2 regions of the Bradyrhizobium sp. LMG 9283 genome follow, and region 2 is predicted to be linked to the other one. Evidence: riboswitches for the same ligand, from Rfam matches in the RefSeq annotation. Region 2 holds a riboswitch; the other holds the start of a gene.
What was found. Region 2 has a riboswitch for glycine ahead of P6U29_RS17065 (D-amino acid dehydrogenase). Riboswitches for the same ligand answer to the same signal wherever they lie in the genome.
Positions count from the first base shown of each region.

Region 1: another riboswitch for glycine. It lies ahead of gcvT (glycine cleavage system aminomethyltransferase GcvT); the one in region 2 lies ahead of P6U29_RS17065 (D-amino acid dehydrogenase).

Region 1 covers NZ_CP120691.1:3,503,276-3,506,678, reverse strand. Annotated here, with positions in the region: gene alaS (alanine--tRNA ligase) at 1-1,018, opposite strand, end outside; glycine riboswitch at 1,238-1,328, shown strand; gene gcvT (glycine cleavage system aminomethyltransferase GcvT) at 1,474-2,619, shown strand; gene gcvH (glycine cleavage system protein GcvH) at 2,630-2,998, shown strand; gene gcvP (aminomethyl-transferring glycine dehydrogenase) at 3,016-3,403, shown strand, end outside.
Region 2 covers NZ_CP120691.1:3,658,805-3,662,207, reverse strand. Annotated here, with positions in the region: gene P6U29_RS17070 (M20/M25/M40 family metallo-hydrolase) at 1-1,105, shown strand, start outside; glycine riboswitch at 1,308-1,412, shown strand; glycine riboswitch at 1,416-1,520, shown strand; gene P6U29_RS17065 (D-amino acid dehydrogenase) at 1,585-2,886, shown strand; gene P6U29_RS17060 (ABC transporter permease) at 3,063-3,403, shown strand, end outside.

The sequences.
Region 1 (3,403 bases), 160 kb from region 2:
CAGGGTAAGCCTGGCCCATCTCGCGCACGAGCGCCCAGACCAGGCGGTGCATCAAGGGCTCTTTCGCACCCAGCAGCTGCGCATGGCGCATCGCGCGGCGCATGATCCGGCGCAGCACGTAGCCGCGGCCCTCGTTCGAAGGCAAGACGCCGTCGGAGACGAGGAAGGCCGAGGAGCGCAGGTGATCGGCGATGACGCGGAACGAGGCCGCATTCTGCTCGTTCGGCCCGCTGCCGAGTGCGGACGCCGTGGCATCGACCAGGTTGCGGAACAGATCGGTCTCGAACACGCTCTCGACGCCCTGCAGGATGCAAGCCATGCGCTCCAGGCCCATGCCGGTGTCGATCGAGGGACGCGGCAAGCCCACGCGCTCCTCCTTCGTCACCTGCTCGTACTGCATGAACACGAGATTCCAGAATTCGAGGAAGCGGTCGCCGTCCTCTTCCGGCGAGCCCGGAGGCCCGCCCCAGATGTGCTCGCCGCGGTCGATGAAGATCTCCGAGCACGGGCCGCACGGACCGGTGTCGCCCATCGCCCAGAAATTGTCCGAAGTCGGGATGCGGATGATGCGGTCGTCGGAGAAGCCCGCGATCTTCTTCCAAAGGCCCGCCGCCTCGTCGTCGGTGTGGTAGACCGTGACGAGCAGCTTGTCCTTCTTCAGCCCGAACTCGGATGTGATCAGCTTCCAGGCGAGCTCGATCACGCGCTCCTTGAAATAGTCGCCGAACGAGAAATTGCCGAGCATCTCAAAGAAGGTGAGATGACGCGCGGTGTAGCCGACATTGTCGAGGTCGTTGTGCTTGCCGCCGGCGCGCACGCATTTCTGCGAGGTGGTGGCGCGCTGATACGGACGCTTCTCGACGCCCGTGAAGACGTTCTTGAACTGCACCATGCCGGCATTGGTGAACATCAACGTCGGGTCGTTGCGCGGCACGAGTGGCGAGGACGGCACGATCTCGTGGCCGTTCTCGGCAAAGAAGTTCAGAAAGGTCGACCTGATCTCGTTGACGCCGCTCATGTTCATCCAATCGGGTGTGCTTGGGCCCGCTGCCGCCGTCCAAACCGGAAATTAGGCTGATATCTGCGGGCCAAAGCGCTTTTAGACAAGGCCAGCTTCGCTGTCCAGAAACTGTGCAAGGAGATCAGAGGGTTGCCGCAGCCGCGCAATCCCGTTGAAAGGCGCGAGTGTCGCGTTGACAGGCTTGGCCGCCCTGTGGTCTCTACCTATCTGTATCGTACGGCCACGTCGGGAGAGACCGGCTTTAGGCAGCCGGCGCCGAAGGAGCAACCGCCCCGGAAACTCTCAGGCAAAAGGACCGCGTGGCTTTGACAGCATCTGGAAAGAGGCGCCGACGGGCTTAAGACCCGGACTGCGTCCGCCGACGGGATAATACTCTCAGGCACAGCGACAGATGGGGCTTCGACTGGTGTCCATCGGGGAATCCTCCCCGGGAACCGCCGAGGGCCCCTTAGATGCTAGCGCACAACCAAGACTCCCTGAAACGTACGCCTCTCTACGACCTCCACGTGTCCCTGGGCGGCAAGATGGTGCCGTTCGCGGGCTATGACATGCCCGTGCAGTACCCCGCGGGCGTCCTGAAGGAGCACCTCCATACCCGAGCCTCTGCCGGTCTGTTCGACGTCTCCCATATGGGCCAGATCGCGCTGCGGCCGAAATCCGGGAGGATCGAGGACGCTGCCCGCGCGCTGGAACGGCTGGTGCCGCAGGATATCATGGCGATCGCGCCGGGGCGGCAGCGCTACGCCCAGTTCACCAATGCGGACGGCGGCATTCTCGACGATCTCATGGTCGCCAATTTCGGCGATCACCTGTTCCTGGTCGTCAACGCCGCCTGCAAGGACGCCGACGAGGCCCATCTGCGCGCGAATCTGTCCGACGACTGCGTCATCGATTCGCTGGAAGGCCGCGCGCTGATCGCGCTGCAGGGCCCGAAGGCGGAAGCGGTGCTGGCGAAATTATGCGTAGAGGCCCCGGCCATGAAGTTCATGGACGCCGGCCCGCATGACGTCGCCGGCATCAAGTGCTTCGTCTCGCGTTCCGGCTACACAGGCGAGGACGGCTTTGAGATCTCGGTTCCCGCCGCCGACGCCGAACGCCTCGCCAAGACGCTGCTGGAAAATCCTGACGTGCTGCCGATCGGTCTAGGCGCCCGCGACAGCCTGCGGCTGGAAGCCGGGCTCTGCCTGTACGGCCACGACATCGACACCACGACCACGCCGGTCGAAGCCGCGCTGGAATGGTCGGTGCAGAAGAGCCGCCGCACGGGTGGCGCCCGCGCCGGCGGTTTCCCCGGCGCGGAAAAGATTCTCGCGCACTTCGATGGCGGCGCATCCCGCCGCCGCGTCGGCCTGCGTGCTGAGGGCCGCGCCCCGGTGCGCGAAGGCGCGCTGCTGTTTGCGGACGATACGGGTGGCGAGCCGATCGGAAAAGTCACCTCGGGCGGGTTCGGCCCGAGCCTGAGCGCGCCGGTGGCGATGGGCTATGTGCCCACGAATTTGAGCGCGCTCGGCACAAAGCTCTTCGCCGAAGTGCGCGGCCAGCGACTGCCGCTTGCGGTCGCCGCCATGCCCTTCGTGAAAAACACTTACAAGCGCTGAGGACTCCACAATGACCATGACACTGTACACTTCCGACCATGAATGGCTCGCCATCGACGGCGACACCGCCACGGTCGGCATTACCGACTACGCGCAGCAGCAGCTCGGCGATGTCGTGTTCGTCGAATTGCCCAAAGTCGGCCGCAGCTTGAAGAAGGCGGAAGCCGCCGCCGTCGTGGAATCGGTGAAGGCCGCCTCCGACGTCTATGCCCCGATCTCTGGCGAAGTGCTCGCGAGCAACGATGCCTTGGCCGCCGAGCCGGCGCTGGTCAATTCGGATGCGCAGGGCGCGGCCTGGTTCTTCAAGATCAAGATTGCCGACAAGAGCGAGCTCGGCGGCCTCATGGATGAAACCGCCTACAAGGCGCATACGGCTTAACGGCGATGGAGCAAGGGATGACCGCGCACCGTAAATCCAGCGGCGACACCGCCGCCAGTTTCGTTCGCCGCCACATCGGCCCGTCGGCGCGCGATGTCACCGCAATGTTAGAGGCCGTCGGCGCCAAGAGTGTGGACGCGCTGATGGCAGAGACGCTGCCGGCCTCGATCCGGCAGGCCGCTCCGCTCGATCTCGGCAAGCCGCTCAGCGAAACCGAGGCGATCGCGCATATGGCCGAGCTCGCGCGAGAGAACCAGGTCTTCACCTCGCTGATTGGCCAGGGCTATTCGGGCACCGTCCTGCCCGCGGTGATCCAGCGCAACATCCTGGAGAACCCGGCGTGGTACACGGCCTATACGCCCTACCAGCCCGAGATCAGCCAGGGCCGGCTGGAGGCGCTGTTCA
Region 2 (3,403 bases):
TTCCGAGGCCATGCTCGAGGGCCTGCGCACCTGGGTGGAATGCGAGAGCCCGACCTGGGACCCGAACGCGGTGAACCGCATGCTCGATATCGCAGCGCGGGATATGGCGATCATGGGTGCGACGATCGAGCGCATCGCCGGCCGCCAGGGCTTTGGCGGCGTCATCCGCGCGCGCTTTCCCCATCCGAAGCAGGGAGAGCCGGGAATCCTGATCGCCGGACACATGGATACCGTTCACCCGGTCGGCACCATCGAGAAGCTGAAATGGCGGCGCGAGGGCAACAAGTGCTACGGGCCCGGCATCTACGACATGAAGGGCGGAAATTATCTATCGCTGGAAGCGATCCGCCAGCTGGCGCGCGCGTCGTTCACGACGCCGCTGCCGGTCACGGTGCTGTTCACGCCGGATGAGGAAGTCGGCACGCCCTCCACGCGCGACATCATCGAGGCGGAAGCCGCACGCAACAAATACGTGCTGGTGCCGGAGCCCGGCCGCGCCGACAACGGCGTCACCACCGGACGTTACGCCATCGCACGCTTCAATCTCGAGGCGACGGGACGGCCGAGCCACGCCGGCGCGACGCTGTCGGCGGGACGTTCGGCGATCCGCGAGATGGCGCGGCAGATCCTCGCGATCGACGCGATGACGACGGAGGATTGCACCTTCTCGGTCGGCGTCGTCCACGGCGGCCAATGGGTCAATTGCGTTGCCACGACCGCGACAGGCGAAGCGCTGTCGATGGCCAAGCGTCAGGCCGATCTCGACCGCGGTGTCGAGCGGATGCTGGCGCTGTCGGGCACCAACAACGACGTCACCTTCAAGGTGACGCGCGGCGTGACGCGGCCAGTCTGGGAGCCGGATGCCGGCACCATGGCGCTGTATGAAAAGGCGCGCGGCATCGCCAAATCCCTCGGCGCGGAATTACCGCATGCAAGCTCCGGCGGCGGCTCCGACGGCAACTTCACCGGCGCGATGGGAATCCCCACGCTCGACGGTCTCGGCGTGCGCGGCGGCAATGGCCACACGCTGGAGGAGTTCATCGAGATCGATAGCCTGGTCGAGCGTGGGCGCCTGATGGCGGGATTGCTGGCGACGCTGGAGTAGTAACACTCGTCATTCCGGGGCGATGCGACAGCATCGAACTATGGTGCGCAATTGCGCACCATAGAATCTCGAGATTCCCGGTCGCGCTGCGCGCGCCCGGAATGACTCGGCTTCCAACTTCGCACTGCACAATGCATTGGCAATCGCGGTCGAAATTTAGCCTTGTCCAAAAATGAGGCGTATCGTACTGCTCGGCCGTCCACGCGACGATGCGGGAGAGATCGCAACGAAGGCTTTCAGCTTTCGTTGCGGCGCCGACGGAGCAACCGCCCCGGAAACTCTCAGGCAAAAGGACCGTTTCGTCAGGACGATCTGGAGAGAGACCGCACGATTGAAGTCGATCGTGATGTCCACCGAAGGGGATAGTCCGCTGCAGGAGCCGCAGTGGATCAAGCTCTCAGGTACCGTGACAGATGGGGCGCCGCCAACGGCCTTTGGCCGGCGGTCAGCCAATCCTAACTCACGGGACAAAGCCTGCCATGACCCATATCGCCATCATCGGCGCCGGCATCACCGGCGTGACGACTGCCTATGCCCTGCTCGAACGCGGTTTTGAGGTGACGGTGCTCGATAAGCACCGCTACGCTGCGATGGAGACGTCCTTCGCCAATGGCGGACAGCTCTCCGCATCGAATGCCGAGGTCTGGAACAGCACTGCGACGATCCTGAAAGGTCTGCGCTGGATGTTCCGGCGGGACGCGCCGCTGCTGATGAACCCACGGCCCAACTGGCACAAATATTCCTGGGTGAGCGAGTTCGTCGCCAACATCGGCAACTACCGGGCCAACACGATTGAGACCACGCGGCTCGCGATCGAAGCACGCAGGCATCTGTTCGACATCGCTGCGCGCGAAGGAATCGACTTCGATGTCGAACGCCGCGGCATCCTCCACATCTACCGTGACAAGGCCGGCTTTGAATCCGGTCTGCGCGTCAATGCCCTGCTGCAGGAAGGCGGTCTCGACCGCCGCCCGGTGACGCCGGAGGAAATCCGCGCGATCGAGCCGACACTGCGCAGGGACTATTATGGCGGCTTCTACACGCCGTCGGATGCGACCGGCGATATCCACAAGTTCACCCGCGGGCTGGCGGAAGCCTGCAAGCGGCGTGGCGCGACCTTCATCCACGAAGTCAACATCGATTCGATCGCGCGTGCCGGCGGCGGCTTCGTCCTCGGCTGGGCGGATCTTGCCGCGAGCGATGCAGCCACATCCCCGCGCGGCATGCTGAAGGCGGACGGCGTCGTGGTCTGCGCGGGCGTTGCGAGCCGTCATTTCGCTGCCCTGCTCGACGAGCGCGTCAACGTCTATCCGGTGAAAGGCTACTCGATCACCGTGCAGCTCGACACCGCCGACAGCCGCAACGCCACTCCGACCGTGAGCCTGCTGGACGAGGCAGCCAAGATCGTTACCAGCCGGCTCGGGGCCGATCGCTTTCGCGTCGCCGGCACCGCCGAGTTCAACGATTTCAATCGCGACATCCGCGCCGACCGCGTGCAGCCGCTGATCGACTGGGTGCGCAGCAACTTCCCCGCCGTCGAAACGTCGCGCGTCGTGCCGTGGGCGGGGCTGCGCCCGATGATGCCGAACATGATGCCGGTCGTGCGCGCAGGGCGGATACCGGGCGTGTTCTTCAACACCGGCCACGGCCATCTCGGCTGGACTCTGTCGGCGGCGACGGCGCAGATGATTGCCCAGACCATCGACGGCTGGCGCGGGCTCAATGCGCCGCCGAGCGTGCCTTCACTTGGGGTTGAACATGAACTGCGACATGCATCCTGAGTGGACGATTTCGGGGACATGCCCGCCTCTTGCTACAGCGCAGCCCTTGGCACACAATTTGCCCCGAGAACGGCGTCTCCGGGCGGCCTTTTCAGTCCAAGTGATAGGCATGATAGACACGACAGAATTCACGGGCGCCTCGAGGCGCCACAAGTTCCGCAGCCGGAGATAGGTGCATGCTGGGTTATCTTATTCGCCGCGTTCTGGCCGCGGTGCCCGTGATGGGCGTCGTCGCGCTGTTCGTGTTCCTGCTGCTGCGGCTGACGCCCGGCGATCCCGCCGCGATTCTCGCCGGCGACAACGCGACGCCGGAACGGCTCGAGCGCATCCGCACCTCGCTCGGCCTCAACGAGCCGCTGATCGTGCAGTTCATCACCTGGGTGAACAAGCTGCTGCACGGCGACCTCGGGACCTCGCTGATCTCCAACCTGCCGGTGATGAAGATGATCGGTCAGCGCGTCGAGCCGTCGATCTCGATCGCGCTGTCGACCATCATCCTCGCCGTGGTCGTCGCCGT